Regions from separate parts of the Pseudovibrio sp. WM33 genome, predicted to be linked through region 1. Evidence: riboswitches for the same ligand, from Rfam matches in the RefSeq annotation. Region 1 holds a riboswitch; each other region holds the start of a gene.
The links. Region 1 has a riboswitch for thiamine pyrophosphate ahead of PsWM33_RS16455 (hydroxyethylthiazole kinase). Riboswitches for the same ligand answer to the same signal wherever they lie in the genome.
Positions count from the first base shown of each region.

Region 1 (10,743 bases):
GCTCTCTCAAAGATGGCAGGATCCACATTTCCGCCGGAGATCGTGATCACTGCCGTCTTCCCGGCAAGGTCAATCGTGCCGGACAAAACAGAAGCCAAAGCGACAGCTGCGCCCGGTTCAACAACCAGCTTCAGCTCAAAATAAGCAAAGGCAACCGCTTTCATCGCCTCGTCATCTGTGACACGCAGACCTTTTGCCTGACGCCTACTCAATACTGAAAAGCCTTTGTCCCCCGGCATTTCAGTCAGCACTGCATCACAAACAGAACCGCCCAGAGCAGCATTGCGAACACGTGTCCCAGCTTCAAGTGAACGTGCATAATCATCAAAACCAGCAGGCTCTGCCGTGTAAATCTGACACTCGGGCAGGCTCGTTTCCAGCGCCAGCGCAATACCGCTGGTCAGACCACCGCCACCTGTACAGCTGATCAACACATCAGGCGTGACACCCAAAACCTCACATTGCTCTGCAATCTCAAGCCCGGTCGTGCCCTGTCCCACAATCACACCGCTGTCATTGTAAGGGTGGATGAACGTCGCACCGCGCTCCTCACAAAGACCACGGGCAATCGCCTCACGGTCCTCGCTCTCACGATCGTAAAGCACAACCTCCGCCCCCAGCGCCTTCGTCCGCTGGATCTTCAGCTGAGGCGCATCCTCAGGCATCACAATCACCGCCGGGAAACCAAGGATCTTCGCAGCAGCTGCAACGCCCTGCGCATGGTTGCCGGAAGAACACGCAACCACACCAGCGGGCCGCTGCTCCTGAGGGATCAGGGAAAGGCGATTGAACGCACCTCGAAACTTGAAAGACCCGGTGCGCTGCAGGTTTTCGGCTTTAATAAAGACACGGCCATTCACCTGCTCATCCAACACCGGAAAGTTCAGAAGCGGTGTCAGGCTGGCATAGCCTTGCAGCCTTGTTCTTGCTTTTTCAATTTCGGAAAAAGTGAGTTCGACTGGACTGGAAACATCTAAAACCATAAGAACCTCGGCAACAGCAATATGCCGCCCTGTATAGCACGCAAATCTACATCGGCTTCAGATATTCTGATCACAGCTCAAGGAGATCCACTCAACCATTCAGGTGATTTCCAACAGAGCCTTTGCCCGCATATATGTCCTGCCGAAATCCTGTAGCAAATGCAGGGTCATAGGCATGTTCGGCGTTGGCCAGAAACTGCTCGGCACTTGCCCGCCACGTAAATCGCAGGGCAACATCCCGGCAATGATCCCGCGAGACCTCCAGTGCTTCCAGTGCTGCCGCCTGAAGATCATTCTTCAACACACCTGCCCCACTGTTGCCAATCACATCAATCGGCCCCATCACAGGAAAGGCCGCCACCGGAGTCCCGCAAGCAAGCGCTTCCAGCAGCACATTGCCAAACGTGTCGGTCTGGCTCGGAAACACAAATACATCCGAGTTTGCATAATACTCAATCAGCTCATCACCAACGACAGGCCCGGTAAACAACACCTCCGGATAAGCAACCTTGAGCTCCTCCAGCTGCGGACCTCCACCAACAACCACCTTGGTTCCCGGCAAGTTAAGCTGCAGAAACGCCTCGATGTTCTTCTCAACCGCCACACGTCCCACATACAAGAACCGCGGTGCTGGCAAGTGGTCCAGCAGGCTGGTCCGCATTGGCCGGAATCGCTGATGATCCACCCCACGCGACCAGCGCAGCAGATTGTCAAACCCACGCATGCACAGGTCAGCTTCCAGAGTACTCGTCGCCACCATGCATCCCTGCCCGCTGTTATGAAAACGGCGCAGCCAAGAATAGCTGAAGGACAGCGGAACGGGATACCGCGCCTGCAAATACTCAGGAAAGCGCGTGTGATAACTGGTGGTGAAAACACGTCCGTCCCGCTTTGCCACCTGCCGTGCCATAAGACCCAACGGCCCCTCGGTCGCGATGTGCAGATGATCACAGTCGTACTTCTCAATAAACCCACGCACGATATGCGGCAGCGTCAGGCTCAGCCGGATCTCACCGTAAGATGGCATAGGGATACTATGGAACGATTGCGGCGTCAGGAACTCAACCCGAATACCCATGGAGCGCAGCTCAACAGCAAGCCGCTCCAATGTCCGCACAACGCCGTTGATTTGGGGCTTCCACGCATCGGTGACGATCAGGATCGAGCTCATGCGGCCACCTGTCCGTCAGAACTCTCGCTGGCAGGCTCACTCTGGTCCCGTTTGCCATCGCCCCAATGAATAACCTCAAACGTTCCATCAAAGTTCTCAGCAACGGCAGTGCAACTCTCTACCCAATCACCAGTGTTTATGTAGTGGATGCCGTTGGTCTCATGATCAGCCGCATGATGGATATGACCACAGATCACCCCATCCACCTTCTGACGCAGCGCCTCGGAAACCAGTGTTTCCTCAAACTTACCAATGAAGTTGACGGCGTTCTTTACCTTCAGCTTCGCCCACGCAGACAGGCTCCAGTAGGTCAGCCCCAGCTTACGACGGCAATAATTCAGCACTGTATTGAGATTGAGCGCACTCACATAAGCCCAGTCACCAAAGAAGGCCAGCCATTTTGCATGACGCACCACCACATCAAACTGGTCACCGTGAATGACAAGGTACCTCTTGCCATTGGCTCCTTCATGAATGACCTGATCAACAACCTCAACACCCCCAAAATGAATGCCGAAGAAGTCCCGCAGGAACTCATCATGATTGCCGGGGATGTAAACGATCCGTGCCCCTTTGCGACCTTTGCGCAAGAGCTTCTGCACCACATCATTATGCAGCTGAGGCCAATACCAGGACCGCTTCAGCCGCCAGCCATCAATAATGTCGCCGACAAGATAAACCGTGTCAGCGTCGTTTTGCTTCAAAAAGTCCAGTAAGAGATCAGCTTGACATCCGCGTGTGCCCAGATGCACATCAGACAAAAACAAGCTTCTATATTTTTTACTAGTAGAATCCCCGGTCACCACGAAGCCTCCGGAATAAGAAAACCTTCTTTCCTTTAAATTGATTCACAAGAAACAAATATGACAGGATACATATACTAAAACCTGTCAGTTTCTTGCTTGAATCTCAAGTAACATTACTCCCCGTTTATTAGAGTAGAGCAAAGCAAGCGCCTGCAATTCAAGTGAATATTCTATTTGCTTGCTAAGCTTGATCCTGACTGGCTCAAACCTTTCTGAGAATGTAGGCTACCCTTCACAATTCACCGATTCATTAGGATGTTGAAATGCACTTGGGTATTGAGGGGCGCAAAGCCATTGTCTGCGCATCCAGCCGTGGGCTGGGTTTGGGAACAGCAAAAGCACTGGCAGAGGCTGGGTGTGATCTCGTAATCAACGGACGCAACGAGCAACGACTCGACCAAATCGCGAGCGAACTGGCAGCACAACACAGCATCTCAGTCATTCCCGTGGCAGCAGATATCTCCTCACCAGAAGGCCAGCAAGCCGTTCTCAAAGCGTGCCCAAACCCGGACATCCTCGTCAACAACAACGGCGGTCCACCACGCAAAGACTTCAAAGAGCTGGACCGTCAGGCGATTCAGGATGGTGTCATCCAGAACATGATCACCCCGATCGAACTGATCAAGGCAGTCATTGATGGCATGGCAGAGCGCCGCTTTGGCCGCATCGTCAACATCACCTCCATGTCCGTGAAGATGCCTATTGAAGGCTTGGACCTGTCCAGCGGCGCCCGTGCAGGTCTCACGGCTTTCCTGGCAGGCGTCTGCCGTCAATACGCCCAGCACAATGTCACTATCAACAATGTGCTGCCCGGAAAGTTCGACACCGACCGCCTGAAAGGTGGCTTCGAGCGTCAGGCAGAGCAGACCGGCATCTCCATTGAAGAAGCCAAACGCCTGTCTTCAGAAGAGATCCCAGCAAGGCGTCTCGGCAATCCGGAAGAATTCGGCAAAGCCTGCGCCTTCATGTGCTCAGCCCATGCTGGATACATCACAGGCCAGAATCTCCTGCTCGACGGCGGCCTCTACCCAAGCGCTTTCTAAAAATGAAAAGCCTCCCCGCAATCAAACCGCCGGGAGGCAAACCAAATCAGCTATTGCAGCAAACTCTTAGAACTTCAAACGGGCGCCAAAGCTGATAATGTCGACATTAGTGTCATTGACCGGTCCTTGAATGGTAATCCCTTCATAGAACGGGTGGCCAGGCATGATGTTAATCTTTTCGCTTACCGGGAATAAGTGCGAATAGCCAAAATCAACTTCAAGCCAATCCTCGTAGAAATAGCTCAGCCCAGCACTGAGCCAGAAGCGATCAGCATCAGGCAAACGCGGACCCCGGTTGCCTTCATTAAGCGGAGACCACTCATAGGCCACCCCAAATCGTCCTGTAATACTGCTGGTAAAGTCATATTCAGTCCCAAGAGATATGAAATAGCCATCGCTGTACTGAAATGGAAGATTAGAAACTTCGGTACCTTGTAGATCAAAAACAGGGAACGTTCCAAAGCGTGACCAGTGTGTCCACTCAAACGTCCCCATCCCGCGCCAACGCTCATTCAGCTCTTGCTGGAAGGAAACGGTTACTGTTTCCGGCATAATGATGTTCGCACGAATAGGAATTGGTGCATTACCTCCAATAACCAGCCGCCCTTTCAGGTTCTGCTCAACCGGAGAACGATATCCGATACCCAATTGAGTACCCTTCCATGGCTTAAAGAGCGCTCCAACAGTTGCCCCAAACCCAAGATTATAATCTTCACCACGCAACTCTGCAGTTGGAGCCGCTGCAGCAACCCCAAATCCTGATTTTAATCGAACCTGAATATACTGAAGCTGCAAGCCCACCCCGACCGAGAACTTATCAGTCAGTTCGTAAGCAGCCGTTGGTGTAACATTGACAGTTAGAACGCGGGAAGACCTCGCATAGACCTGCCCCGCCCACTCAATCTGAGGTTTGGTTTCAAAACCATAAGGCGCATTCGAACTGATCCCGAGAGACAGACGATCATTCACCTTCCAAGTCCCATAACCTGCAGGCACCCAAGCATCTACTCCAATATCTCCGGAGGAATATGGAACTCCCGTAATCGGTACAGGAAAGAAATCAATCGTCGCCGTATCCAGATCAACCGTTGCACGTGGAAACACGATGGTCTGCGAGGATTCCATCTGCACCCCATCATGGCCAGTCATGGTCGCCGGGTTCCAATACATGCTGGAGAGGCTTTTCGAGATGGTCGCATTTCCCGCAAAGGAAAGTCCCTGATACCACGCCGATTGCTCACGAACAGCAAAAGCACCGGCAAAAGCATCAGACGCAATCAGCAAAGAAGAAAGACTAGCGATCGTAATGGGTAGATATCTGGACATGCACGGTACTTTCTGTTCTCAAGAAAACAATCAAGCAGTGCCATGATCAAACTACGAGTTACTTATTGATTCGGCTCTCTTCACTAGAATGGAAAATGTTACAAACTAATTGCACTGGCATATTTAAGGGTAAAGGGAGCTAACTTCACAAAACAACAATACCTAGCGGGCTCACAATCACTTGGTTATTCGCATTTCAGGCAGGTACACTGAAACATTTTCTGTGACAAAACGTCCGCATAACAAAAGGCCCTCCATATGGAGGGCCCTTCAAACACGATTTGATCTGCCGACTAACCTCTTGCAGAGATGTTTTTGCCCAATGAAAGAGCGCTCCACCCCGCCAGAAGCTTCTGCGCTTCTATGTAACCCTCATAAATCTTACGAGCCCTCTTGTCTTTCTGGGTGTAAACATCCAGCACCTCAGCACTGGTTTCCTTCAAGGCGGTTAGCACCTCCTCCGGAAACTCACGCACTTCAACACTATGCTCTTCCTGCAGCACTTTCAGGCTGGCAGCATTTTGTGCATTTGCTTCAGACAGAGCGAGATCAGCTTCCACGCGGCAAGCCTCTTCAACCACCACCTGTAGTTCTGGAGACAGCCCCTCCAGCGCAACAGCGTTCACGATAGCCTCACCCGTGCCATTCGGCTTATTGAAGCCCGGACCGTAGTAGTATTTGATCAGCTTCTGAAAGCCCAGCGCACTGTCGCTCCATGGACCAAGGAACTCGACACCATCAACCACACGCGTTTGCAGACTGGTGAAAATCTCGGAGGCTGGAATATTGACCGGAGTAACACCAAGCTTACGCAAGATCTCACCACCAAGGCCAGCGATACGGAGCTTCCGGCCTTTCAGGTCATCCAGCGTCTCAACAGGATCACGATACCAGCCAGCCATGGTTGGGCCAGTGTTGCCCCCCATAAACGGCTTCACACCAAATGGCGCGTAAAGATCATCCCAGAGCTCCTGACCACCAAGCTGATCCACCCATGCAGTGTGTTCCTGAGGCAAAAGGCCGAACGGAATTGTCGTAAAGAACACTGATCCGGGCATCTTGCCAGCCCAGTACATGGCAGCTGAATGGCCCATCTGTGCAGTACCGCTTGAAACAGCGTCAAACACCTCAAAAGCCGGAACCAGCTCACCAGCAGCAAACAGGCGAACACGCATCCGACCATTGCTCATAATGTTGATGCGATCACAAATGCGTTGCGCAGACATTCCAGGACCCGGCAGGTTTTTCGGCCAACTGGTTACCATGCGCCATTCGATGACCGGATCAGCATCCTGAGCCAGTGCTGGCGCAGCAAGTGCAGCGCTTCCAGCAACCGCTCCGGCTGTAAGCCCAAGCGCCTGACGGCGGGTCAGATTGTTTTCTTTGTTCTTGGTCATTATCTCCGCCTTATTACTCAGACCAGAATTCATGGAAATGATGCACAGGCCCATGTCCCTCGCCTATATCAAGCGTATCCGCAGCTTTGATCGCCTGACTAATATACTCTTTTGCTTCACCAATGGCATCTTGCAGCGCTAGCCCTTTGGCAAGCTCGGCTGTAATCGCAGAAGACAAGGTGCAGCCAGTCCCATGTGTATTCTTCGTGTCATGCCGTGAGGCTGTATACCACCTCTCCACATCGTAAGAGAGGAAGAGATCATCACAGGTATCATCAGATCCGTGCCCGCCTTTCAGCAGAACCCCATTTGCACCCATATCCAGCAGCAGCAATGCTTGTCTGTGCATGTCTTCACGAGATCCAGCCAGCGGCTGCCCAAGCAAAAAGGCTGCTTCCTGCATGTTCGGCGTAATCAACGCCGCAATTGGAAACAGCTTCTGCTTCAACACGGAAACAGCGGAGTTTTGCAGCAAAACATCTCCGGAAGTGGCCACCATCACCGGATCAAGAACGACGCGCTTAACATCATATTCCGCCAGCTTTGTGGCAATAACATCGATAATCTCTGGCTGTGAAAGCATGCCGATTTTCACAGCATCCACCTTCAGGTCAGAAAAAACAGCATCCATTTGCTCCGCCACAAATGCTGGCGGCACATCATGAATACCTGTCACACCTTTGGTGTTTTGGGCCGTCAGTGCAGTGATGACACTGGCCCCATAGACACCGCGAGCCGAAAAGGCCTTCAGGTCTGCTTGAATTCCGGCACCACCACCGGAATCCGACCCTGCAATTGTGACTGCAATCGCACTCATTAGGCCAATACCCCACCTTTATTATTCATTGTTTCGAGCTTGAGACGCTCGTTGAACTGGTCAGCCTTCAAGCTATAAAGGGTATCTATGAAAGCTGGAGTGAAGCTTCCCGGCCCGTTCGCCTGCTCTGCGGCAATCTCGCCGCATACACCATAGACAGCAAGTGCAGCAAGCACGGCAAGTTCCTTATCCGGCTCGGTAACGGCAAAACCAGCCAGCACACCGCCCAGCGCACAGCCAATGCCAGTCACCTTGTCCATATAAGCATGCCCATTGCCCACGGTATAGGTCGTCTCCCGGCCAAACACAGCGTCTTCAATACCGGTGCGCACTATCAATGTGTTCTCGGTGACAGCCCCACTCAGCCCAGCGCTCTCAGTCATGTTTGTTTTGAGGATCGAAACATTCTCGTTCAGAATATCTTTCGCAAACTCCATGCGAATGTCTGAGCGATCTACTTTAACTGGGTCCAGCACCACGGGCATAGATTTTTTGGCAGCCCCTTCAAGCCCAAGCCGAATACCATGCCGCCGCTTTCCATCCAGCGTACCAAGATTGAGGAGCAACCCGTCAACACTCTCGACAAATGCAGGAATTTCATCATGGGCCGCTGTCATGGACGGCACAATGTTACAAGCCAACATGATGTTCGCGGTAAGGCTCTGCGCAACAGAGTTCGTCAGGCAATGAACCCGAACCCCACGCTCACGCACGCTCTCAAAGACTTCCCAGAGATTTTCAGTTGTGTAGGACATTTGTTTTCGCTCCCCTATAGATTACGGCGGGAACGATTACCTTGGTACTCATCCCAATTCCCTCCGCCGGCACAATCCGGATCAGGTTCTAGGAGTTGGCTTTGCGCCTCTCAGCCCGTCAGTCACTTCCGAGCACCCCCATTGGTTAGAATTTTTTGCTAGCAAACAAGAGAGCGAACTGCAAGCGGAAACGAGAGGCAGCGACAAAAGGCAACTGGGGGTAGATTTCGCTTAAAAAACGCAAAAGCTTGCAAAAAAACGCAGCTTCAACGCAAAATGCTCACAAAACAACGCAAACTCAATTTTGAGCGCAGCCCTGAAAGACAAATCAGTCTTACGGGACAGAAGGATAGCAGATTAATGATTCCGTTCTTTGTACAGATCAAATGCCAGCTCGGAAAAACCTATCAGGTTGCCAATGCAATTGCGGACGCAGAAGTTGCCTCCGAAATCTACTCCACCTCCGGGGATTTCGACCTGCTGGCCAAGTTCTACGTCAACGATGACGACGACATCGGCCACTTCGTTGCTGACAAGGTTCAGGTCTTCGATGGCATCCAGGACACCAGAACCATCATCACCTTCAAAGCGTTCTGATACCTACGAAAACAGGCGGGACACCAGCCCGCCTGCACAATCTCTTTTCAAGCTCTAAAGTCTTGATAACTTAGCTTTAAGCATCCTGAATTGCGCTCCACACAGCAACCGGCGTCGCGGGCATATCTATATGCTCAACACCTGCATTCTTGCGCAGCGCATACTGCACAGCATTCATCACCGCCGGCGCCGCTCCAATAGAACCAGCCTCACCAGCCCCTTTGATACCCATCGCATTTGTCGTGGAAGGAACATTGCTCGTCGAGAAGTCGAAATTCGGCATATCATCAGCACGCGCAACATGATAGTCCATGAAGGACGCTGACAGCAGCTGCCCGGTTTCATCATAAACCGTGTTCTCACACAACGCCTGCGAGATCGCCTGCCCCGCACCACCATGCACCTGACCAGCCAGAAGCATCGGATTCACCGTCACGCCAAAATCATCCACAATCACATAACTGACCACGTCCGTCTTGCCCGTTTCCGGATCAATCTCCACCTCACACACATGCGTGCCATTTGGATAAGTACATTCATCCTGCATGACTTTTTCCGCTGCACTCAAGATATCCGGTTGCGATCCAGCCACATCAACAAGGCTGACCTGCTGGTCGGTACCAACCACGCGCACCTGCCCGTCTTCAAGTGTGAGATCCCCAACACCAACCTCAAGCTTCTCACTGGCGATCTCTTTGATCTTCTTAACCAGCGTTTCAGAAGCCGCCTTCACAGATGGCATGCCAATCGGAATAGACCGCGATCCACCGGTACCACCGCCAGTCGCCACACGGTCCGTATCCCCCTGCACCATCTCAACCTGATCAAGCTGCAAACCAAGATGTTCTGCAATGACTTGGCCATAAGCGGTGGCATGACCCTGACCGTTGCTCTGCGTTCCAATCAGCAAAGTAACGCTGCCGTTCGTATTCAGCTCAAGCTTGGCTTCTTCACCGCCGGCAAAGGCACACGCCTCCACATAAGTCGATAGCCCAACACCGCGATACAAACCTTTTGCCTTGCTCTCCGCTTCACGCTCCGCAAACGTCGAATAATGGATCTCGTCGAGCGCCTTAGTAAGATGAGCCCCAAAGGAACCCGTATCATACATACGGCCAAGCGCTGTCGTATAAGGTAAGGCAGCGTCGGGGATAAAGCTCTTACGACGAAACTCCGCCGGATCCATACCCATCTCATGCGCGGCCTTATCAGCCAGCCGTTCCATCAGATAAAGCGCTTCCGGACGCCCTGCCCCGCGGAACGCATCCACCGGCACTGTATTGGTATAAACGCCTGTCGCTTCCACCCATATTGCGGGGATATCGTAAAGACCGGGGGTCATGGTGATGCCGATCTGCGGAATGCCCGGGCCAAATTCATGCAGATAAGCGCCCATGTTTGCAAGCACATGCACCTTGAGGCCGATCATCTTACCGTTTTCATCAAGCGCAAGCTCAGCCGTGGATACATTATCCCGGCCATGCGCATCAGACATGAAGTGTTCAGTACGTTCCTGAAGCCATTTCACGGGATGACCAAGACGTTTTGCGGCAATCAGGCAAAGTGGGTATTCAAGATAGGTGAACATCTTGGTTCCAAAACCACCACCCACATCAGGTGTCACAACGCGGATATCTTTAGGGTCAACGTTGAGTATGTTCTTGGCAATCAGATCACGCATCCCATGACCGCCCTGCGTTCCAGTGGTCAGCGTATACCTGCCGCTCTCACCATCAAACTCGCCAATACAAGCCCGAGGCTCAATCGCATTGGACACCAGACGGTTGTTGATCACCTTGATCTTGGTAACATGATGCGCTTTCTGGAAGGCCTTTTCCATCGCCTCCT
Region 1 is NZ_LMCK01000090.1:230,616-241,358, forward strand. It holds gene PsWM33_RS16420 (threonine ammonia-lyase) at 1-983, opposite strand, end outside; gene PsWM33_RS16425 (glycosyltransferase family 4 protein) at 1,075-2,154, opposite strand; gene PsWM33_RS16430 (UDP-2,3-diacylglucosamine diphosphatase) at 2,151-2,957, opposite strand; gene PsWM33_RS16435 (SDR family oxidoreductase) at 3,224-4,003, shown strand; gene PsWM33_RS16440 (OmpP1/FadL family transporter) at 4,070-5,329, opposite strand; gene PsWM33_RS16445 (TRAP transporter substrate-binding protein) at 5,623-6,726, opposite strand; gene thiD (bifunctional hydroxymethylpyrimidine kinase/phosphomethylpyrimidine kinase) at 6,740-7,543, opposite strand; gene PsWM33_RS16455 (hydroxyethylthiazole kinase) at 7,543-8,298, opposite strand; TPP riboswitch at 8,340-8,448, opposite strand; gene PsWM33_RS16460 (Lrp/AsnC ligand binding domain-containing protein) at 8,659-8,895, shown strand; gene PsWM33_RS16465 (xanthine dehydrogenase family protein molybdopterin-binding subunit) at 8,972-10,743, opposite strand, start outside.

Region 2 (10,743 bases), 320 kb from region 1:
GGAGGCGACGTAACTTCCCTTGAAGCCTCAAAGCTGCTGGATCAAGTTCGTTCTGTACAGTCTCATCGCTGTCAGTATTAGGATCACGCATGAACGATAAATCTCCTGAGGGCACCCAGCCACTCACAAACTCTGTAATTGCCGACGAGCAGCAACCAACAGTCATCACTCCGGAGCCGGAAGATACCGGTCGCCGCTTGGATGCTGTGCTTGCTGCGCATATAGATGACTTCAGTCGCAACCGACTTCAAGCCTTGATCCGGGCTGGTCAGGTTCAAATTGGCCAGCGCACGGTGTTGGAGCCTAAATATAGAGTCTGTGCCGGAGATACAATCACTCTTATTGTTCCAGAGCCGGAAGACGCAGAACCGCAGCCAGAGGACATCCCGCTCAATATCGTTTTTGAGGATGACGACCTGATCGTCATCGACAAACCTGCGGGCCTTGTTGTGCATCCAGGTGCCGGAAACCCAACGGGCACACTGGTCAACGCCTTGATTCACCACTGCGGTTCATCTTTGTCTGGTATTGGCGGCGTCAAACGTCCTGGCATCGTTCACCGCATCGATAAAGACACAACAGGTCTGCTCGTTGTTGCTAAAAACGACATGGCCCATCAGGGCCTCGCAGCTCAGTTTGCCGACCATGGCAAAACCGGCCCACTGGAGCGCGCTTATAAGGCTCTTGTCTGGGGTGCCCCAACAGCACCAAAAGGCACAGTAGACGCCAACCTTGCCCGCTCAACTGCAAACCGACAGAAAATCTCGGTGCTGAAAACCGGCGGTCGCCACGCCATCACCCACTGGCAGGTGCAGGAACGGTTTGGCCCTCAAGACGCAGCACCCGTTGCAAGCTTGATCGAGTGCCGTCTGGAAACAGGCAGAACCCACCAGATCCGCGTACACATGTCCCACATCGGAAATCCGCTAATAGGTGATATGGATTACGGTTCCGGGTTCAGAACCAAATACAATAAATTCCAAGAACCACTGAAAACCCAGTTGGCGGATTTCAAGCGACAGGCCCTGCATGCAGGACTTTTGGCGTTTGCGCACCCAAGAACCCAGGAATTCATGAAGTTTGAATCGGAGTTACCTGCTGATTTTGCTGGTATTCTTCAATCATTACGAAAAATTTAGGCCAAAAAGATTGCCGATCTGGTAGCGTTTTGGCCACAATGTTCCCATATAGACACTTCAGGTGCGCTTCATCTGAAGGCACCAATGTGTGTTTGCCGAAAAGCCTGATCCTTCGATCAGGCGGGAACACCAAGCAAGGAGGGGTGCTTTATGGCCCGTAACCTACCAGCCCTCACGGGTGGCGAAGGCGGTTTAAGCCGCTATTTAGATGAGATTAGAAAATTCCCGATGCTTCAGCCGCAGGAAGAGTACATGCTCGCCAAGCGCTACCGGGAACATGACGAACCTAAAGCTGCTGAAAGACTTGTAAATTCTCACCTGCGCCTCGTTGCAAAAATTGCAATGGGCTACCGTGGCTATGGCTTGCCTCTGGGCGAAGTTATCTCAGAAGGTAACGTCGGCCTGATGCAGGCTGTAAAACGCTTTGAGCCGGACAAAGGCTTCCGCCTGGCAACCTACGCCATGTGGTGGATCAAGGCTTCCATTCAGGAATACATCCTGCGCACATGGTCACTCGTTAAAATGGGTACCACAGCAAACCAGAAGCGCCTGTTCTTCAACCTGCGTCGCGTCAAAGGCAAAATTCAGGCGTTTGAAGATGGCGATCTGCGTCCGGATCAGGTCCAGCACATTGCGACAACTCTCGGTGTAACCGAAAAAGAGGTTGTTTCCATGAACCGCCGTCTGGGTGGCGACTCTTCCCTGAACGCACCTCTGCGCTCCAGCGAAGGTGAATCCAGCGAGTGGCAGGATTGGCTCGTGGATGATGCCGAGAGTCAGGAAGCAGTTCTGGCTGAGCAGGAAGAATACGATGTACGCCGCGATATGCTGAAAAACGCGATGGGCGTGCTGAACGAGCGCGAGACCCGCATTTTTGAAGCTCGTCGACTTTCTGAAAGCCCGATCACTTTGGAAGAACTCTCGACCGAGTTTGGCGTAAGCCGCGAGCGTGTACGTCAGATTGAAGTGCGTGCTTTTGAGAAGGTTCAAAAGGCCGTTCAGGAAAGCGCCATGGCAATGGCAGGTCATGAGGCAGGTGCATAAAGTGTGCTCCCCTCACGGGGCTACCGATTTCTCAGGTAAGGCTAAAACTTAAAGCAACTCGCGTAGTCAACATGGCTGCAAAGTGCTTTAAGACGCTCAACTGCATAAAAGTTGAGTTGAATTAACTTAAAATACAAATCAACTGTAGGAACACCCTTTTAAATAAACAGCTAAGCTTGTCGTCCCCTCAGAGCTTTCCTAAGGTTAATGATGAGGGGAATTTATGTGAGTTGGGTCACTTCCCCTTTTGGGGGGAATTACATGTTCGGCTCTAGCTGGCTGTCACAAACCAACCGTGCACTTGCAGCGGTTGTATCCTGTCTATTCATTGCAATAGCAATACTTGTCCGTACCCTATACCCGCAGGTACTGGATAACGTCGGATATCTCAGCCAAAACGCGCTGCAATTGGCATGGCCAAACACAACTTCTACGCCGCCAGTTTACACGATCCATCTTACGCCAGAATCAATCCAGCAAACGCAGGAGCCGATATATCAGCGTCTGGAGCTTGCACAAATCCTTCAAAAACTGGGGGAGTATAAGCCCAAGCTTCTGATTATAGATGCAGACTTCAGAAAAGCCGATCCGACCTCCCCCACCTTAAGAAGCCGAATCTACGACGATCTGCAGCCCTCCTTGCGGGCGACTTATCCAAATCACGACCTGCTCTTACAAACCATCATCTCTCATTACCCAGTCCTGCTCAGCAGACCGTTGAGCGAAGCCGTAGCTGAAAAACCTCCTCTTTCCAACTACATAAGGTTCTCGCAAGCCACAGGATATCAAAGCGACACCCAATACGCACACGGTTCAAATGCGCTGTTCTATCCACTTCAACTCCAAAGCGACACAGCGCAGTTGCCATCCCTCGCAGTAGCGGCATGGAGCCTGTCCAATCAGACAAACACGCAACCGTTCCAGGTCACGCAAGCAGAAGATGGCTATCAGCTAAAAAGCACTGATATCCAAATTCCTGTCACTGAAGAGACGGAAATGCTGGTGTTCAAAACAAGCAATGCCAGCAATTTCATCCTTGCAGCGAGCGATGTCTTAAAGAACAGAGTATCCTCCAAACTCTGGCCACCAGCTTCTGGAAGTCAGTTCGTCATCGGCACTCAGGACAGAAGTTCAGAACGACATGCACAGGCACTGCAAACACTTCAGTCTGGCAACTTCCTCAATATACCCACCTGGGCACAATACGCTGAAATCCTGGCACTAATCGGATTTGGCATCGTCATTGCGATCATATCCGCCACGCAAGGTTTCTGGTTAAGTCTGTCACTTACAGGCGTCGCTGTCTTGGTCATCAACGGAGTTGCATTCCACCAATTCGCTCTGCAAAACACCGTCCTTGAGCCATTCTTCCCATCCTTCGTTATCCTGCTGATATTCGCTTTCTCCTGCACAATCCGGCGTGTGACATTCAAGAGTCACAGAAACCAAACAACTGAACGCTTTGCAGGAATTCTCTCTCCCAAACAGATGCAAAAGGTACTGGCGAAGTCAGAGCAACTCCCTCTGGAGGGTCAGCAACGTGAAATCACAAGCCTCTCGACACGTTTGAGGCACTTTCACCGGTATTATGAGGGTTTGTCTCCTCAGGATCTCGCAGGCTTCTCCAACGGCTTCCAAACAGCTCATCTCGATGAAGTGCATATCCACGATGGTACACTGAACACGCTGAGCACATCCGGCCTGAATGCTTACTGGAACGCGCCGCTCGATGACCCATTCCACGCTGCTCATGCCTGTCGAACAGCGATTGAAATGCAGAAGCAAATGAAGCGCTTCAATCTCAAGGATCGTTTCAATTTCAACCAGAAAAATATGAAAGACCACGCAGTCACAATCGATATCGGCATCTCAACCGGCCTTGCAACGCTCGGCGAAACAGGTACACGGCGTCATTTCAGGTACGCCCCGCTCGGTAAATGCGTTGATTTAGCGGAAGATTTAGCCCGTCATTGCAAAGATGCCGGTCACAGCGTTCTTATGTGCGAAACCACACGCGGTCAGATGCCTGAATTGGCGGCATTGGAGACAATTCCAGTCAAAACCAGCCGTTACCAGATGCGTTCCTTTGCGTTGCTAGGTGATCCGTCGCTCGCTTTTTCAGAAAACTTCCTCAAGCTCAAGAACGTCCACTGCAACATGGTCTTCGCGCTGTTTGAGGAGAATGACAAGAAGAAAGCCCTAACACTGGTAGATGAATGCAAATCACTCTCTGAGGGTGAGTACAACACCATCTATGCTGCTTTTGAGAAATACATCCTCAGCGATCTGGCTCAACACGAAGCGGTCAAGGATGCAGCGCAATAACGGCATTTAGCCTACAAATAAAAAGAGCCCCCGAAACTCGGAGGCTCAAATTTTAGTTTAGACCTATACCGGTTAGCGCAGTTCAACCGCGTAGGTTTCAACTGGAGGCGCTGTTTTAATGAGCCCCTGCTCAATCAGAAAGTTTGCAAACCGTTCATAACGGCCATTGTCCAAAGCAGCTGGACGGCTGGCAAAACGCGGCAGAGTATCCGCCCAGGCACGCTTGTTCAGCTCATCATCCAGATTTGGATAGACCTCAAGGAAGCTCTTCCAGGAGTCCTGCGGATTATTAAGCAGATAAACGGTAGCCGCCTCAATCGCATTGATGAACTTCTTCAAACGCTGATCATCCAGCTTGTCTTTGTGAGCCACATAAATCAGCTCATCATAGACAGGCACACCGTTCTCTTCAGGATAAAACGCTCGGCCTCTCGCACCTTCAATCTCCATCTGGTTCAGCTCGAAGTTACGGTAACCACCAATCACAGCATCAACCTGCCCAGCCATCAAAGATGGTGAGAGCGAAAAGTTCACGTTGATCAGCTCAACATCGTCAGAACTGAGACCTGCAGTGGAAAGCATCTTCCCAAGCATGGCGTTCTCAAACCCGGATGTGGAATAACCAATACGCTTACCTTTCAGGTCTGCAATCTCCTTGATTGGTCCATCTTCCAACACAATCAGTGTGTTCAAAGGCGTAGAGACCAGCGTCCCGATCCGCATCAGCGGCATGCCCTCATCAATTTGTGGGTGCAACGTCTGCTGATAGGAAACTGCAATATCACCCTGCCCTGCTGCAACAAGCTTTGGTGGCATGGAAGGATCAGCAGGCTCAATCAGCTCAACTTCAAGGCCCTCTCTTTCAAAGAACCCCCGTGCCTTGGCAACCACGATTGGTGCATGGTCTGGATTCGCAAACCAGTCCAGCAACACAGTCAGCTTGTCCGCTGCTTGCACTTGAAGCGTGCTCGCAAGCATTGCCGCACCAAACAGCATACTTAGTTTTTTCATAAGGTTACGTCCTCATACTCTGAGACCTAGATCTCTTTCTGCCAATAGATCATCCGAGAAGTGGCGAACTCAACAACTGCCCTCAGGCTCAACACCATCACCGCAAGCAAAATCAACGCCGCAAACATCGTCGCTGTTTGCATGCGTGCATTGGATTGCAACATGATGAAAGCCAGACCGCCTTTTGCACCAACCCACTCTCCAACCACCGCCCCAATAGGAGCGAACACCGCTGCAATGCGCATACCAGAGGCCAGAGACGGCAAGGCGGCTGGAATTCGAATGTAGCGAAGTGTTTGCCAGCGGTTCAGGCCATGCAGCTTGCCAAGGTCGAGCAGTGATTGATCAGTCCTGCGCAAACCATCGAAGAAAGTCGAGGTCACAGAAAAGAAGATCACAATCACGGCCATCACAACCTTGGAGGCGAGCCCAAAGCCGAACCACAGCACCAGAAGCGGTGCAATTGCAAACACAGGAAGAGATTGGGTCGCTGCAATTGGAGGCAGCAGAAACAGGCGTATCCGGGGAGACACTGCCAGCAAAACAGCCAGCGAAGCTCCAGCACTCACGCCAAAGAGAAAGCCGAGAACAGTCTCCCAAGCGGTAATGCCTGCATGATGCAGCAGAAAAACGCCCTGATTGAGAAAAGCGGAAAAAACCGCCGCCGGACCTGGCAAGAGAAACGGAGGAAACTCTCCAATCCGAACCACACTTTCCCAAATGGCGATAAAAAGCAAAATCCCGAAAAGACTTCGGAGAATTCGTTTCAAAGCTCGCTTCAGCATGTAGACTCCCAACAATGGCATTGGGCATCACAAACAGGCGGAAGAACGGAGCTACATTAGCTCTCTGGGATGTTTTCAGCACAGGATCTCTCGTTACAACAAATGCAAACATGGAGATCCGGGAAGAATGGCTCAGGTCCCGTCCCTTCGCCGGCATTACCCGGATCAGGTTCAAAGGGTTTAGCTCATCGCAATCTCAGCTTTTCGAAAGAAAAGCACCCCTCGGAATAGCAAGGAACATGCGCGTTTCTGCTGAAGGATGCAAGCAGATTTTACTCTGACGGACGACAGCATAATGAAAAAGGCCTCAACTCTGAGAGAGCCAAGGCCTTTGAAATCTAAGCTAAACAGCTGAAACTAGATTACTTCCAGCTCTTGATTGCCTGTGCTATAACTTTGTTGCCGGTTGTACCTTTTTCAAAGGTCAACATTGCACGGCGACCGCTGTTGTACAGCAGTGGAACATCAATCCACTCACGCTCAGCAAGACGCTTCAGGTTCTTCGCTTTTTCTTCATCACTGTCAGACAGCGCAATCCAGAAGAGAGTGTCAGAAACCTTCACGGCAGCACCATCAAGCGGATCACCTGCTTCGGACTCTGTCTTCTTCAGGATCAGGCCAGGCACCTTCTCAACACCCTTTCCATCAAACCCTTCTGGGAAGATGAAGTTCAGCTCAAGCAAATGACTCGCTGGCAAAGACCGATCGCTATTCGGCTTCAATGTCATCTCAACAGAGAAGTTACGAGATGGCAGCGTCGCAACAGCCTTGATGACAGAATCGCCGTTAGCTTCATCCAGTGACCAAACAACGTTCCCGCGTGATGCAGAACCTGCGGCACCCGGCGTCAAGGCCTCTTCGTAAAGTATGCTCTGTTGTGCAACAGGAGAAACCGCAGCTTCCGTTCCAATGGTTTCAGCTGGCGGAACAGAGTTGGTCTCAACTGCAGTACTTTGCTGTGCAGGTTCCGTCACCGGCAGAACCTGCACAGAAGGTGTGTCTTCTGCCGGCGCTGCTGGAGCTTCGACCACACGCACGACTGGAGGCTCAGTTACTGTCTCGGTTGGCGCTGCGCTGGACGAATTCCGGGTAATCCGGGTCGTCTGCACCCGTGTCGCATCCGGAGAAACCTTTGCCCCTTCATCAGATGGCAACAAGCGGTCGGTGTTCTTCTTCGGCGTGCGTTCCGGCTGAACCCGAAGCGGCTCATCTTCATTAGAAGGTGCGCTTTCTGGCGCAACAGTCTCACCGGTTTCAACTGGAAGCACTAAAGAGAGAATAACATCGCGCAGACTATAGACACCTGCGGTAACACCCAAGATTATCAGTATGACCACAATTATACCGACAATACCCGATGTATTGGAAGGCTTCAGCCCTTCTTCCTGCTCAATCGCATCGCCAACGCGCTGCGCAACGGCTGGTTTGCGGGAGGAAGCAGGTTTTCGGCTTGTCTTTGGCTTAACCTTGGCAGGCTCATCGATCTCAGGACGCGATTTACCTTTTGTTTCCAGCTTAGTCCGCCGTGCCTCACCCGGCACCCAAGAGCGCTCTTCTGCGCTCGTCTCGACAGCACCTTTGGTTGGCAGAGACGCAGCAGGTTCACCCGTCTCTTTGTCATCCATAGAGCCAAGGTCAGGCTCTTTGCGCTCGCTGGCAGATTCAGGTAGCTGATCACGCGCCATCTGATTGGCCTGATGAGCGGCGTTGCCGAGGTCCTGCGCAGCACGAACCGCCTCTTTAAACACATCTGCTTTAGCAGCAGGTGCTTTTGGCTCATCGCGCGCTGGAGTATCGGCCTTTGTACCTGCCTTAGGCGTATCTCCAGCAGGTGAAGATGCAGCAGAGATTTCTGGAACAGCAGATTTTGGAGCACTTGGAGCTTGGGTGGTTTTAGACCGCCCCAACCCGAGAGACTCACGAGCAGCTTCCGCTTCGACCTTACGAATGGCCTCTTCAAGCTTCAGCTGCTCCTCAGTGATCTGGGAGGGAGACAGAGGTGGGTCGTAACTTTTAAGTTGCTTTACAATTGCATTCCGCGCGCGTTGATAAACTGCCCGCCGTGCAGAACCTGTGTTCTCTTGTAAACCAGCTACCGCTTTTTTTAGAACGGAATTGTAGTCCGCCATTTAACTGCCCATTGCCCCCAGAGCTTCATATCAAGACTTAATCCTGGAATGGATTCTGAACCAGGATTGTGTCATCACGTTCAGGGCTTGTTGATAACAGAGCAACCGGAGCACCAATCAGCTCTTCAACATGCCGAACGTATTTCACAGCTTGTGCTGGCAATTCTGCCCAAGTCCGTGCGCCTTTGGTCGTTTCCTTCCAACCAGGCAGGGTCTCATAAATAGGAACAACCCGCGCCTGAGCACCTTGAGATGCCGGAAGGTAATCGATTCGCTCACCATCTAGCTCATAACCAACACAAATCTTAATTTCATCCAGTCCGTCCAAAACGTCAAGCTTTGTCAATGCAATCCCATTGATTCCGCTGGTGCAAACGGTTTGTCGGACAATCACTGCATCAAACCAGCCACACCGACGACGACGACCAGTGTTCGTTCCAAACTCGTGCCCGCGAGTACCGAGGAACTCACCAACTTCATTCTGCTGTTCGGTTGGGAATGGACCTTCACCTACACGAGTGGTGTAAGCTTTGGTGATACCCAGAACGTAATCGATGGAGTTTGGTCCCAGACCACTACCAGCAGCAGCCTGACCCGCAACTGTATTGGAGGAGGTTACAAACGGATAAGTGCCGTGGTCGTTGTCCAGCAGCGCGCCCTGCGCACCTTCAAACAACAAACGCTTACCTTCACGACGCGCTTTGTCCAGCATGTACCAGGCTTTATCCATGTACGGCAGGATCTTATCAGCAACGTCTTCCAGCTCTTTGTAGATGGTCTCAGCAGAGATCTCATCGCGACCCAGACCGCGCAGAATAGCGTTGTGGTGGGTCAGCAGACGATCAATCTTGGCTGGCAGCGTGCTCATGTTTGCCAGGTCCATCACGCGAATTGCACGACGACCGACTTTATCTTCATAAGCAGGGCCGATACCGCGTTTGGTGGTACCGATTTTGGTACCTGCCGGGCTTGCATCTTCACGCAAAGCATCAAGCTCGCGGTGCAGGCTCAGAATAAGAGTAGCATTGTCAGCAACACGCAGGATTTCCGGGGAGATCTTAACGCCCTGCTCTTCAAGACGTGCAATCTCAGCAACCAGTGCATGAGGGTCAATCACAACGCCATTGCCAATGACAGAGAGTTTCCCACGAACAACACCAGATGGCAGCAGTGCCAGCTTGTAGCTCGTTCCGTCAATTACAAGCGTATGACCTGCATTGTGTCCGCCTTGGAAGCGTACAACGACGTCGGCTTGCTCAGAGAGCCAATCGACAAGTTTACCCTTACCTTCGTCACCCCATTGTGACCCAACTACGACAACGTTGGCCATGATTCTTCAGCCCTCCTGCGGCTGCCAGCGTATTCCTAAAATACGCCGTCATACGATTTGCTATTTCTGTATAAAGTGGCTTGCCAGCTCAGAATGCAAATCGTGAGAGACAACATAAGAAACCCCGGCGTAAGAGCCGGGGCGCAGTTACAGCGCCTTATAATCTGTCAATCTCTTAAATACGAGCCCTTTTCCTTCAAAATTAGGCCAAGACTGTAATTTTTGCGATCAGAGTGAACCTCTGTTGATTGTTTTACTCGCAAATCGGGTGGTACAGCCACAACAGCAAGTGATATTACTAGCTCAAGTTCCAATTTCTCATTTTTTGCAATTCCTGCAAGAAATTTCACTAAGTTGAATACGCTTTATGAACGCACAAAAACTTGACTGGCTGGGCTGGTCTATTCTTCTCTTATTAGGCACCTTGTGGGGTGGCGCATTTTTCTTTGCCAAAGTCGCAGTCGCAGAATTCAATCCCATCACACTTGTTTTCTTAAGAGTAGCAATCGCAGCAATCGCCATGTGGGGCTTCTTACTCATCTCAAAGCAGTCCATACCGCTCTCTACAAAATGGATTGGCAGCTTCCTCCTGCTGGGCTTCTTAAATAATGTAGTCCCCTTCTCCCTCATCTTTTGGGGTCAGCAATACATTGCCTCCGGATTGGCATCCGTACTCAACGCCTTTACACCCATCTTCACGATGATTGTCATGCAGGTCCTCAGCAATGAAGAGAAGCTGACAGCAACCAAGCTCGTCGCGGCAGTGATCGGTGTTGTCGGAGTTGCCATCATGGTTGGCAGTGACGCATTGAGCGGTGCCAGCAATCAGGTTTGGCCTCAGCTCGCAGTTTTAGGGGCCGCTCTCTCATATGCATTCGCCGCATTCATCATCATGCGCCTCAAAAAGCTACCACCTGCAGCTCTGGCAACTGGCCAGCTCTCCGCTTCAACGATCTTGCTGATACCTGCGCTCATTTATA
Region 2 is NZ_LMCK01000090.1:552,186-562,928, reverse strand. It holds gene PsWM33_RS17865 (hypothetical protein) at 1-91, opposite strand, end outside; gene PsWM33_RS17860 (RluA family pseudouridine synthase) at 90-1,139, shown strand; gene rpoH (RNA polymerase sigma factor RpoH) at 1,290-2,183, shown strand; gene PsWM33_RS17850 (CHASE2 domain-containing protein) at 2,445-4,508, shown strand; gene PsWM33_RS17845 (ABC transporter substrate-binding protein) at 4,581-5,519, opposite strand; gene PsWM33_RS17840 (ABC transporter permease) at 5,546-6,256, opposite strand; TPP riboswitch at 6,430-6,537, opposite strand; gene PsWM33_RS17835 (hypothetical protein) at 6,667-8,433, opposite strand; gene PsWM33_RS17830 (adenylosuccinate synthase) at 8,471-9,763, opposite strand; gene PsWM33_RS17825 (DMT family transporter) at 10,131-10,743, shown strand, end outside.
Region 2: another riboswitch for thiamine pyrophosphate. It lies ahead of PsWM33_RS17840 (ABC transporter permease); the one in region 1 lies ahead of PsWM33_RS16455 (hydroxyethylthiazole kinase).

Region 3 (10,743 bases), on a different contig from region 1:
CTCGCGAGCCATTTGTGCAGTCACAACGGCTTCTTGCACGCTATGGCATCCAGCAGTGTTGGGCAGAACCTTACAGCCGCTATCCTTCAGCAACTCCCAAAAACCCGCACCTGACCCGTCCGCCGTCTCGCGCCGCAAAGAGACCGTGATGATCTCTGCTCTGCTGGTCTCAATTGCTTTTCGCAACACTGCAGGAGAAGGGTATTGTGCTGTTCCGAGCAACAACCGAGAGCTGATTCCTGTACCGTAAAGCTGCATGTTACCCTCCCTGCATAGGCGCAAGAACTTCCATTCGATCGCCTTCTGAAAGGGATGTCTCAGAATAGTCCTCACGAGGAACAAAACTGCCGTTCAAAGCCGTCGCGATAGCGGGGCTGGTGAACTCCAGTTCAGTAAGAGCATCGGCCAAGGTTTCGCTGGTGACCTCGCGTGGTTTCGCATTCACGATAATCTTCATGTGCAGGTCTCCTTTAAAAGATGGTGTGCTGCTTGTTGTGCCAATGCTGGCGCAAGCAGGAAGCCATGGCGGTAGAGGCCGTTGAGGTGAAGGGATCCGTCATGTTCGAGCAGTCGAGGTAAGTTGTCTGGAAAAGCAGGCCGCAACCCCGCTCCAATTTCGACTACGCTGGCCTCGGCAAAAGCAGGGTGAATGGCAAAAGCTGCGCTCATCATTTCTGTAAGGGACCGCAGGGTAGGAGGGCGGTCAGAGTTGCTTTCCACCATAGTCCCGCCAATCATGAACAACCCATCCACCCGCGGCACCAGATAAAGCGGCATGCGTGGGTGTAAGAGCCGGATGACACGAGACAGCTGAACTTCAGGACAATGCAAAATCGCCATCTCACCGCGCACAGCCCGCAAGTCAGGAAGGCTAGCAGCCGTGGCTGTGCAGTTGAGATCAACCTCAGGAGGTGCGCTGGTACCAAAACGGATCTCTACTCCAAGCCTCTGAACAGCAGTGGCCAAATCATCAAGTGCCTGTCTTGGGTCCAGATGAGCTTCCTCCGCGAAATACAGCCCACGCTCGAACCGTCCTTTCAATGCTGGCTCCAGTTCTGCGATTGCTTGACCGCTTACCTCGCTAAAGTGTGAGGTCCGCCGTGCAAAACGGGTCAGCTCAGCCTGATCGCGCGGCGGAGTAACCACCAGCGTTCCGTGCCGGGTAACAAGCGTTACCTGAGACCACCAATCAGCGGCCTGCACCCCAAGTGTAACAACGTCTTCTTCTGCGCTTTCACGCTCGCAAAACGGAGCAAGCATGCCGCCGGCAAACCGTGCGACACTGCTTTCGCCCGGTTTAGCGGATTTTTCAAAGATAGTGACGGATGCACCGCGCTTTGCCAGCTCATAGGCGGAAGCCAGCCCCGCAAGGCCAGCTCCTGCAATCGTAATCACTGCTCTGTTCCTTCAAGTGGCAGATACAGCTTGCCACCTTCCCGGAACTTGGCCGCCATGGCCTCCATGCCTTCCTTTTGCGCTTCCGCGCGGATGTCATGGGAGATCCGCATGGAGCAGAACTTCGGTCCGCACATAGAACAGAAATGAGCCACTTTATGCGCGTCTTTCGGTAGCGTTTCATCATGGAACTCTCGCGCAGTATCCGGATCGAGAGAGAGGTTGAACTGATCCTCCCAGCGGAACTCAAAGCGTGCACGGGACAAGGCATCATCCCGCCGCTGGGCACCCGGCAAACCTTTCGCAAGATCAGCTGCATGAGCTGCAATCTTGTAGGTGATCACTCCGGTTTTTACATCATCCCGGTCCGGCAATCCCAGATGCTCTTTTGGTGTCACATAGCAAAGCATGGCACAGCCAAACCACCCGATCATCGCAGCACCGATGCCGGAGGTGATGTGATCATATCCGGGCGCGATATCCGTGGTGAGAGGGCCAAGCGTGTAAAACGGTGCCTCATGGCAGCATTCCAGCTGCTTATCCATGTTTTCTTTGATCTTGTGCATGGCCACATGACCGGGGCCTTCAATCATCACCTGACAATCCTTGGCCCATGCAATCTTGGTCAGCTCCCCAAGCGTCTCCAGCTCGGCAAACTGGGCTTCATCATTTGCATCTGCAATGGAACCCGGACGCAATCCATCACCAAGAGAAAACGCCACATCATACTGGCGGCAAATATCGCAGATCTCGTCAAAGTGCTCATAGAGGAAGCTGTCTTTGTGATGATGCAGGCACCACTTCGCCATGATGGAACCACCACGGGAGACAATCCCCGTCACGCGATTAACGGTCATCGGCACCATGTGCAGGCGCACGCCAGCATGGATGGTGAAATAATCAACCCCTTGCTCTGCCTGCTCAATCAACGTGTCACGGAAGATTTCCCAAGTCAGCTCCTCCGCAACTCCATTCACCTTCTCAAGCGCCTGATAAAGCGGGACGGTCCCAATCGGTACAGGACTATTGCGGATGATCCATTCACGGGTGTTGTGAATGTTACGACCGGTAGACAGATCCATCACCGTGTCAGCACCCCAGCGGATCGACCACACCATCTTGTCTACTTCCTCTTCCATAGAGGAGGTTACAGCAGATGTACCCATATTGGCGTTGATCTTAACCAGAAAGTTCCGCCCGATGATCATCGGCTCACTCTCAGGGTGGTTGATGTTTGACGGAATGATCGCGCGGCCAGCAGCCACCTCATCACGTACAAACTCCGGTGTTACATAATCAGGGATGCTCGCACCCCAGTCATTGCCACACCGCTCTTCTGCAACCACTTCCCGCAACTGGTTTTCGCGGATGGCAATGAACTCCATCTCCGGTGTGATAATGCCAGCGCGGGCATAGGCCAGCTGGGTGACGGCTTTTCCGTCCTTTCCGCGCAAGGGGCGAGGCTTCACCGGAAACTCAGGAACAAGTCGGTCGCCTTTCACAAAACCATTGTCTTCAGGCTTAATCTCACGGCCATCATACTCCTCCGTGTCACCACGTGCCTCAATCCACTTGCGTCGTAGAGCGGGCAAACCTTCAAAAATATTCGTTGTTGCCGTTGGATCCGTGTAAGGGCCGGAACTGTCATAGACTGGGAGGGGAGGCTCGCCTGCAGTTGGGTGAACGCTGATCTCGCGCATGGGCACGAGCACGTCTTCGTGCAGGCTGCCACGAACGTAGATTTTACGCGCTGCTGGCAAGGCACCGGTGGTGATGGATGGGTTTGGCGTCGTCATTATGGTGCTCCTCAAGTTTATAACTCGAAAAAGACACCAGATGAGTTTTGGCTGGGAAACGGCAGAAAGAGCTTCTGCTGCTAAGATCGCGGTTGTTACACTGGCCCTTCAAACAGGCCCCGCGACCCGTGCTTCCTACGCCAGTATCAACTGGGTCAGGTTCTAAGGGTCGCGTCGCCGAGCTTGCGCTCTGTCAGCCTCTCAGTCTCCTTGGTGAGACTCCCCTGCATACATGATTTTGCTAGAACGATTATGAACTAGTGTCAAGGCAGGTTCGGTTCAGGCGAGGTTCAGAAAACTTTTGTAAGTTGGATTTTATGAGAGGGGAGTCGCTGACACTTATTGGATTTTGCGGTTTGCGTTCCTATCTCTCATCTAAGAATTTCACATCTGGATATCGCGAAAAATAATATAAACGAATGCTTGAAAACTATTCTCTCCCATCCGTTTTAGCTGGCCCAATCTTGCGTCGACTGGAAACCTCACGTTTAACATTCTGGCTCGCAGTGCGCGCTCCGGCGGATGTGAAACTGGATTTGCTCCCACAAGGCCGTGAGCCGCAAAGCTACGAGCTGACACAAGCGCAAACCGAGGTAAACCTGATCTCAGCAGGGGCACATCTCCACTACCTCCTGATCGATCTACCTCTCCAAAGCCCTCTACCGCAAGACACTTGGATCAACTATCGCCTCGCTCTGCGTATGGAGGATGACGAGGAGGCTGGTTGGCAGGATCATTCCGTATGGGCGCTTGATCTTTGCTATGAAAATCAGGAACTCCCAGGCTTTCTACTGAGCTCAAAAGTTTCCTCGCTCCTGCATGGGTCCTGCCGCAAACCACATCACGAATCCGGCGATGGTCTGGTCGCAGCCGATCAGTTTCTGGCAAAGCACATCAGAGCTGAGAAGGGCACCAAAGTTGATAAGGAAAAATGGCCAGCTGCCCTCGTGATGAGTGGCGATCAGATTTACTCAGATGATGTTGCTGGCCCCATGCTGCGAGCTATCCATGGGCTCATCGAAAAACTCGGCATCACTGAGGAACAGCTGGCAGGCTTGGAAAGCAAAGTGCCTGCAAAGGCATCAGATTTCTACCAACACGGCGACACCTACTACCGCCGCGAAAAGTTTCTCCCAAGTCTGGAAAAGAACCGAAAGCTCTGGCTTGTCTTGTTCGGTGGCGTAGAAAAACCGATCTTCACTGCTGATCACGCCCATAACCATCTGATCACACTTGCTGAATTCTTGGCAATGTACCTCCTTGTCTGGTCACCAGCGCTATGGGATCTGGTTGAGACAGATGCACCCGAAGGACTGACACCAGAAGAAGCAGCGCTCTATGAGAGCGAACAGAAAATCCTGATGGAGTTTGTTGCGGGTCTCAGCCAGGTGCGCCGCCTGTTTGCCCATCTTCCGGTTGCGATGATCTTTGATGACCACGATGTCACTGATGACTGGAACCTCAACCGTGATTGGGAAGAGACCGCCTACGGCCATCCGTTCTCCCGACGGATCATTGGCAATGCCTTGTGTGCCTATATGCTCAATCAGGGGTGGGGCAACCGACCTGAAGCGTTCTCAGGTGGAACACTTGAAGCGATGACGCAAGCTGTCACGGTGCCCGGCACAAATAGCTACGATGAGTTTCTGGAGCATCTCTTCGCCTTTGAAAACTGGGACTATCACTGGGAACTAGACCCACCACTGCTGGTGTTGGATACGCGCACACGCCGATGGAGATCAGAGCGGGCAGGGTATCTACCCTCGGGTCTTCTGGACTGGGAAGCGGTCACAGATTTACAACGATCTCTGCGCGGAAAAGACGCCGTGCTACTCGTCTCCGCAGCTCCGATCTACGGCGTAAAGCTGATCGAAACGCTGCAGAAGCTGCTCACGTTCATGGGCAAGCCGCTCATGGTGGATGCGGAATACTGGATGGCACATCCGGGAACGGCAGATGGCATTTTGAACGTGTTCCGCCACCGCAAAACGCCAGATCGTTTTACGATCCTTTCTGGTGATGTGCACTATTCCTTTGTTTACGATGTCGAGTTACGCGGACATTCTCGTGGGCCTGACATCTGGCAAATCTGCAGCAGTGGCATCAAAAACGAGTTCCCGGCCAAACTGCTTGATAAACTCGACCATCTGAACCGCTGGCTCTATGCGCCTCGCTCTCCCTTGAACTGGCTCACCAGACGGCGCGGCATGAAGGTTATTCCGCGCAAACCTGTGGGCACGCATCATGGTCGACGCTTGCTGAATGCAAGTGGCATTGGATTAGTTGAGTTTGATGAACACGGCGGCCCAGATCAAATCAGCCAGTTGCTGCCAGATGGGCGTCAGGTTGTCTTCGTGCGCCGGGAAGAAGAAGCGCGCTGGGATTGATGGTGAAGAAAACTAGATCCAAAACAATACCTGTGGCCTGCAACTGTCACAGGTAACTGCAAGAAATCTATTGGATTTACTCAAATTACGGGTCTTATCTAATATATCATTGCCATATTCCGAGTTGTTGGTATGCTATTGGTATCAGGGAGAGTCTCGTGTCCAGCATATCCAAAAAAGTGGGGTTTCCAGAACATTCCAATCCGCAGGAGTGGCGTGAAACTGAGCAAAGATCTTCACGTTATGCGGGCTTGGAAACATGGGGGACTGACGAAGTCCTCAAGGCCTTGCTCGGTGGTCAAATGCAAGCCCTCAACGCTGTCTGGTCTGCGTTGGGTGAGCTGGAAGCCGCAATTGATGCCGCTGCCCAAAGATTACATGGAACCGAAGGTAGACTTGTGTACGTCGGCGCAGGGACCTCAGGCAGACTGGGCGTTCTGGATGGCATTGAACTCATCCCTACATTTGGCTGGCCAGAGCATCGCCTGATCTATGGTCTGGCAGGCGGCGAAGCTGGATTGTTACGCCCGCAGGAAGGCGCTGAGGACAGCGAAGAAGCAGGCCGTGCTTTCATTTTGGAGAATAATGTCAGCGCTTCTGATGTCGTTTTAGGTGTTGCAGCAAGCGGCACCACACCTTTTACCCGCTCTGCCATTCAAACCGCCAGAGGCGCGGGGGCTCTGACCATATCACTGGCGAACAATCCGCAAAGCCCGTTACTGGCCGATGCCGAGCATGAAATCCTGTTAAGGACGGGTCCTGAAGTTTTGGCAGGATCAACCAGACTATCCGCAGGTACCAGCCAAAAAGCGGCGCTCAACCTGTTCTCTACGGCGCTTATGGTGCGGTTGAAGAAGGTATATCGTGGCTACATGGTGGATATGCAGCTGACCAACATCAAGCTTGATCAGCGCGCCAAAGACATGGTGGTCTCACTCACCGCTTGCTCTCAGGAAAAAGCCGCTGCGGCCCTGCATGAAAGCGGAAGCCAGATTAAACTGGCTGTCTTGCTGGTGCTGGGAGCAACAAAGCAACAGGCCATCAACGTATTGAATGAAACTCAGGGAGATTTGGGAGAATCTCTTCGGGTGCTTGGGTTACATCAACCTGATTGATTTATGCGCGCATTGCGATCCGTTTAGATCGTAATGTGCCAACAGGAATATTCGCCCGCTGGGGGGCAGGCGAGTTGCGATACCGACGGTTTTTCAAGGCGGTATTCGATTATTTGTTATGGGAGGAAATAATGAAACACTATTTGTCATCAGGCATTGCTGCATCCCTGCTTCTGGGCTCCGCATCCTTTGCTTTTGCTGCTTCAGAACTGACAATTGAGAGCTGGCGTAACGACGACTTGAGCATCTGGCAGGAAACCATTTTGCCAGCGTTTATGAAGGCGCATCCAGAGGTCAAAATCAGATTCTCGCCAACAGCTCCAACGCAATACAACGCTGCACTGAATGCAAAGCTGGAAGGTGGAACCGCTGGTGATCTGATCACATGCCGTCCGTTTGATGGGTCGCTGGATCTTTACAGCAAAGGTTACCTGAAGAACCTGCAGGGCATGGCAACCCTCGACAACTTCCCGGATTCAGCAAAAGGGGCGTGGAGCACAGATGATGGCAGCGCAACCTTCTGTGTGCCAATGGCCGCTGTGATCCACGGCTTCATCTACAACAAGGATGCTTTTGCTGAAGTCGGTGTTGAACCACCGAAAACTCAGGCAGAGTTCATTGCTGTTCTCGACAAGATTAAGGAAGACGGCAATTACATCCCAATGGCGATGGGCACGTTGGATCAGTGGGAATCCGCTGCAATGGGCTATCAGAATATTGGGCCAATGTACTGGAAAGGTGAAGAAGGTCGTAAGGCAGTCGTTGCTGGCACCGGCAAGTTGACGGATGATGGCTGGGTAAAGCCTTTTGAAGTGCTGGCAAGCTGGGGGCCGTACCTTGGGGATGGCTATGAAGCTCAATCCTATCCGGATAGCCAGACACTGTTCACACTGGGCCGCGCTGCAATCTATCCATCAGGCTCTTGGGAAATTGCAGGCTTCAACCGCGATTCAGACTTCAAGCTTGGCGCCTTCCGTCCACCTCTGCCAGCAGAGGGTGACAGCTGCTACATCTCAGACCACACTGACATCGGCATTGGCCTGAATGCAGCCTCGCCAAATTCTGAAGCTGCCATGAAGTTCCTTGAGTGGATGGGCACCAAAGAGTTCGCAGAACTCTATTCCAACGCTGTGCCGGGCTTCTTCTCCTTGTCCAAGCATGAGATCTCGCTCACTGATCCATTGGCAGACGAGTTCATCTCCTGGCGTAAAGACTGTCAGTCCACCAACCGCTCTGCGGCACAGATCGTTTCTCGCGGTACTCCAAACCTCTGGAACGAAATGTGGGTCGTGTCTGCAAACGTCATCAATGGCAAGCAGACGCCTGCGGATGCAGCGAACCAGCTTCAGAAGGGGCTGAGCGCCTGGTACGAACCTCAGATGGATTAAGCCATCTCTCTGACTGAATACAAAACAGCAGATGTGCGGACTGACCCGCGCATCTGCATTGCAATGAGAGATGATGGAATTGGAACAGGACCTTATGGTCAGTGAGCGGAAGAAGAAGCCGTTCCGCTGGCATGTACTTGTCTTTTTGGCACCGGCAGTCATCGTTTACACGATGATTATGATCCTGCCGCTGGCCGAAACCCTGCGCTTTTCGTTCTTCCAAAGAGATACGACCACGCAAGTGATCTCGTTTGTCGGCTTGGAGAACTACATCAAGCTGTTCTTCGATCCGTACTGGGTCAAGCCGTTCCTCAATTCGCTTTGGAACAACTGCTATTTTTTCCTGATCCACATGCTGGTGCAAAATCCGATTGGTGTCCTGATTGCGGCTTTGCTCTCCATGGTGCATCTGCCGGGCAAGAAGTTTTATCGCACTGCCATCTTCATGCCGACCCTTCTGTCCTTCGTTGTGGTCGGGTTCGTCTGGAAGCTCATGCTCTCCCCGCTATGGGGCGTTTCCAAAGGTCTGATGAAGTCTGTCGGGGTTGGCAGTTGGTATCTACCGTTCCTCGGTAAAGAAGAAACAGCGTTGACCACACTTTCTCTCATCTCTGTCTGGCAGTTCATCGGCATTCCAATGATGCTGATTTATGCTGCGCTTCTCTCTATTCCCGACGAGGTGATTGAAGCAGCTGAATGTGATGGCGTGACCGGCATTTCCCAGTTCTTCAAGATCAAGCTGGTCCTGATCCTGCCAACCATCGGCATCATCTCTATCCTAACCTTCGTGGGCAACTTCAACGCGTTTGACTTGATCTACACCACGCAGGGGCCGCTTGCGGGGCCAAATTTCTCGACAGACCTGCTGGGCACGATCTTGTATCGAACGTTTTACGGGCAACAGTTGCAACCCGGTGACCCCAACATGGGTGCCGCCATTGCGACGATGATGTTCTTCATCATCCTGATGGGTGTTGCTGTCTATCTCTTCTTTATTCAGCGCAAGCTGACCCGCTACGAGATGTGAGGCGCAAATGGCTATTTCTCGTGCAAGACGAAACCGAATGGCAGAACTGGGAGCGCATGTAATCCTGCTCACGTTTGCAGTGATCGCGCTTTTCCCTGTTCTTCTCATTCTCATCAATTCGCTCAAAACCAAAAAAGCAATCTTCCGCAAGCCCTTGGAACTCCCAACCTCCGAAACACTGGATCTGGTTGGGTATTCAACAGTGCTGCAGCAAGGCAACTTCCCGCTATATTTCTGGAACTCGCTGTTCGTGACTGGTGTGAGCCTGTGTCTCATTCTCCTGTTTGGGGCAATGGCAGCTTTTGCGCTCAGTGAATACAAGTTCCGCGGTAATCGCCTCATGGGTCTTTATATGGCGCTGGGCATTATGATCCCGATCCGTCTGGGAACTGTCGGAATTCTCCGCTTGATGGTCGCAACGGATCTCGTGAACACGCATTGGGCTCTCATACTGGTCTACACAGCGCAAGGCCTGCCACTGGCGATCTTCATTCTCTCCGAGTTCATGTCGACAGTGTCATCAGACCTCAAATCCGCTGGTCGTATTGATGGCCTTTCAGAATACTCCATCTTCTTACGCCTCGTACTGCCTCTCATCAGGCCCGCAATGGCAACAGTGGCTGTCTTCTCCATGATCCCGATTTGGAATGATCTCTGGTTCCCACTCGTTCTGGCCCCCGCAGAGCATACCAAAACACTCACACTGGGCGCTCAGGTGTTTGTTGGGCAATATTCCAACAACTGGAATGCAATTCTCGCTGCTATGGCACTGGCAGTTATTCCGGTCCTCATTCTCTACACGCTCTTTTCACGCCAACTCATTCGCGGCCTAACATCTGGAGCAGTCAAATGAGTAACAAACCTATCCGCGTGCTCGTGGCTGGCCTAGGAAACATGGGAAAATCCCATGCTCTGGCGTATGAGACCAATCCGGGATTTGAGATCGTAGGGCTGGTCAATCGATCACCGGTGGAATTGCCTGAAGAGTTGAGTGGCTACACCATCCAATCTGACTTTGCGCAGGCACTGGTTGAAACCAAACCTGACCTTGTGTCCATCTGCACTTATTCAGACAGCCATGCTGAATATGCGGTTATGGCGATGGAAGCAGGGGCAGATGTGTTTGTAGAAAAGCCACTGGCAACCACTCTGGAAGATGCTCAAAGTGTCGTGGAAACTGCTCGCAAGCTGGGACGGAAACTGGTGGTTGGTTATATCCTGCGCCATCACCCATCATGGACAACCCTCATAGAGCAGTCGCGCAAACTGGGCGGGCCTTACGTTTTCCGCATGAACCTCAACCAGCAATCCAGCGGCGCCACGTGGCAAACCCACAAACAGCTGATGCAAACCACATCACCGATTGTCGACTGTGGCGTCCACTACATCGATGTCATGTGCCAGATCACCGACGCCAAGCCGGTCGAAGTGCGTGGCATGGGCGTGCGTTTGAGTGATGAACTGCCCGATGACATGTACAATTACGGCCATCTGCAAGTCCTGTTCGAGGATGGCTCCGTCGGCTGGTACGAGGCAGGGTGGGGCCCGATGATGTCGGAAACCGCGTTCTTCGTCAAAGATGTCGTCTCGAAAAATGGCAGCGTCTCGATTGTCATGGAAGGCGAGGCCCGTTCG
Region 3 is NZ_LMCK01000073.1:39,329-50,071, reverse strand. It holds gene PsWM33_RS12530 (thiazole synthase) at 1-258, opposite strand, end outside; gene thiS (sulfur carrier protein ThiS) at 260-457, opposite strand; gene PsWM33_RS12520 (FAD-dependent oxidoreductase) at 454-1,395, opposite strand; gene thiC (phosphomethylpyrimidine synthase ThiC) at 1,392-3,191, opposite strand; TPP riboswitch at 3,307-3,427, opposite strand; gene PsWM33_RS12510 (hypothetical protein) at 3,611-5,578, shown strand; gene PsWM33_RS12505 (N-acetylmuramic acid 6-phosphate etherase) at 5,746-6,693, shown strand; gene PsWM33_RS12500 (ABC transporter substrate-binding protein) at 6,825-8,081, shown strand; gene PsWM33_RS12495 (carbohydrate ABC transporter permease) at 8,155-9,108, shown strand; gene PsWM33_RS12490 (carbohydrate ABC transporter permease) at 9,146-9,961, shown strand; gene PsWM33_RS12485 (Gfo/Idh/MocA family protein) at 9,958-10,743, shown strand, end outside.
Region 3: another riboswitch for thiamine pyrophosphate. It lies ahead of thiC (phosphomethylpyrimidine synthase ThiC); the one in region 1 lies ahead of PsWM33_RS16455 (hydroxyethylthiazole kinase).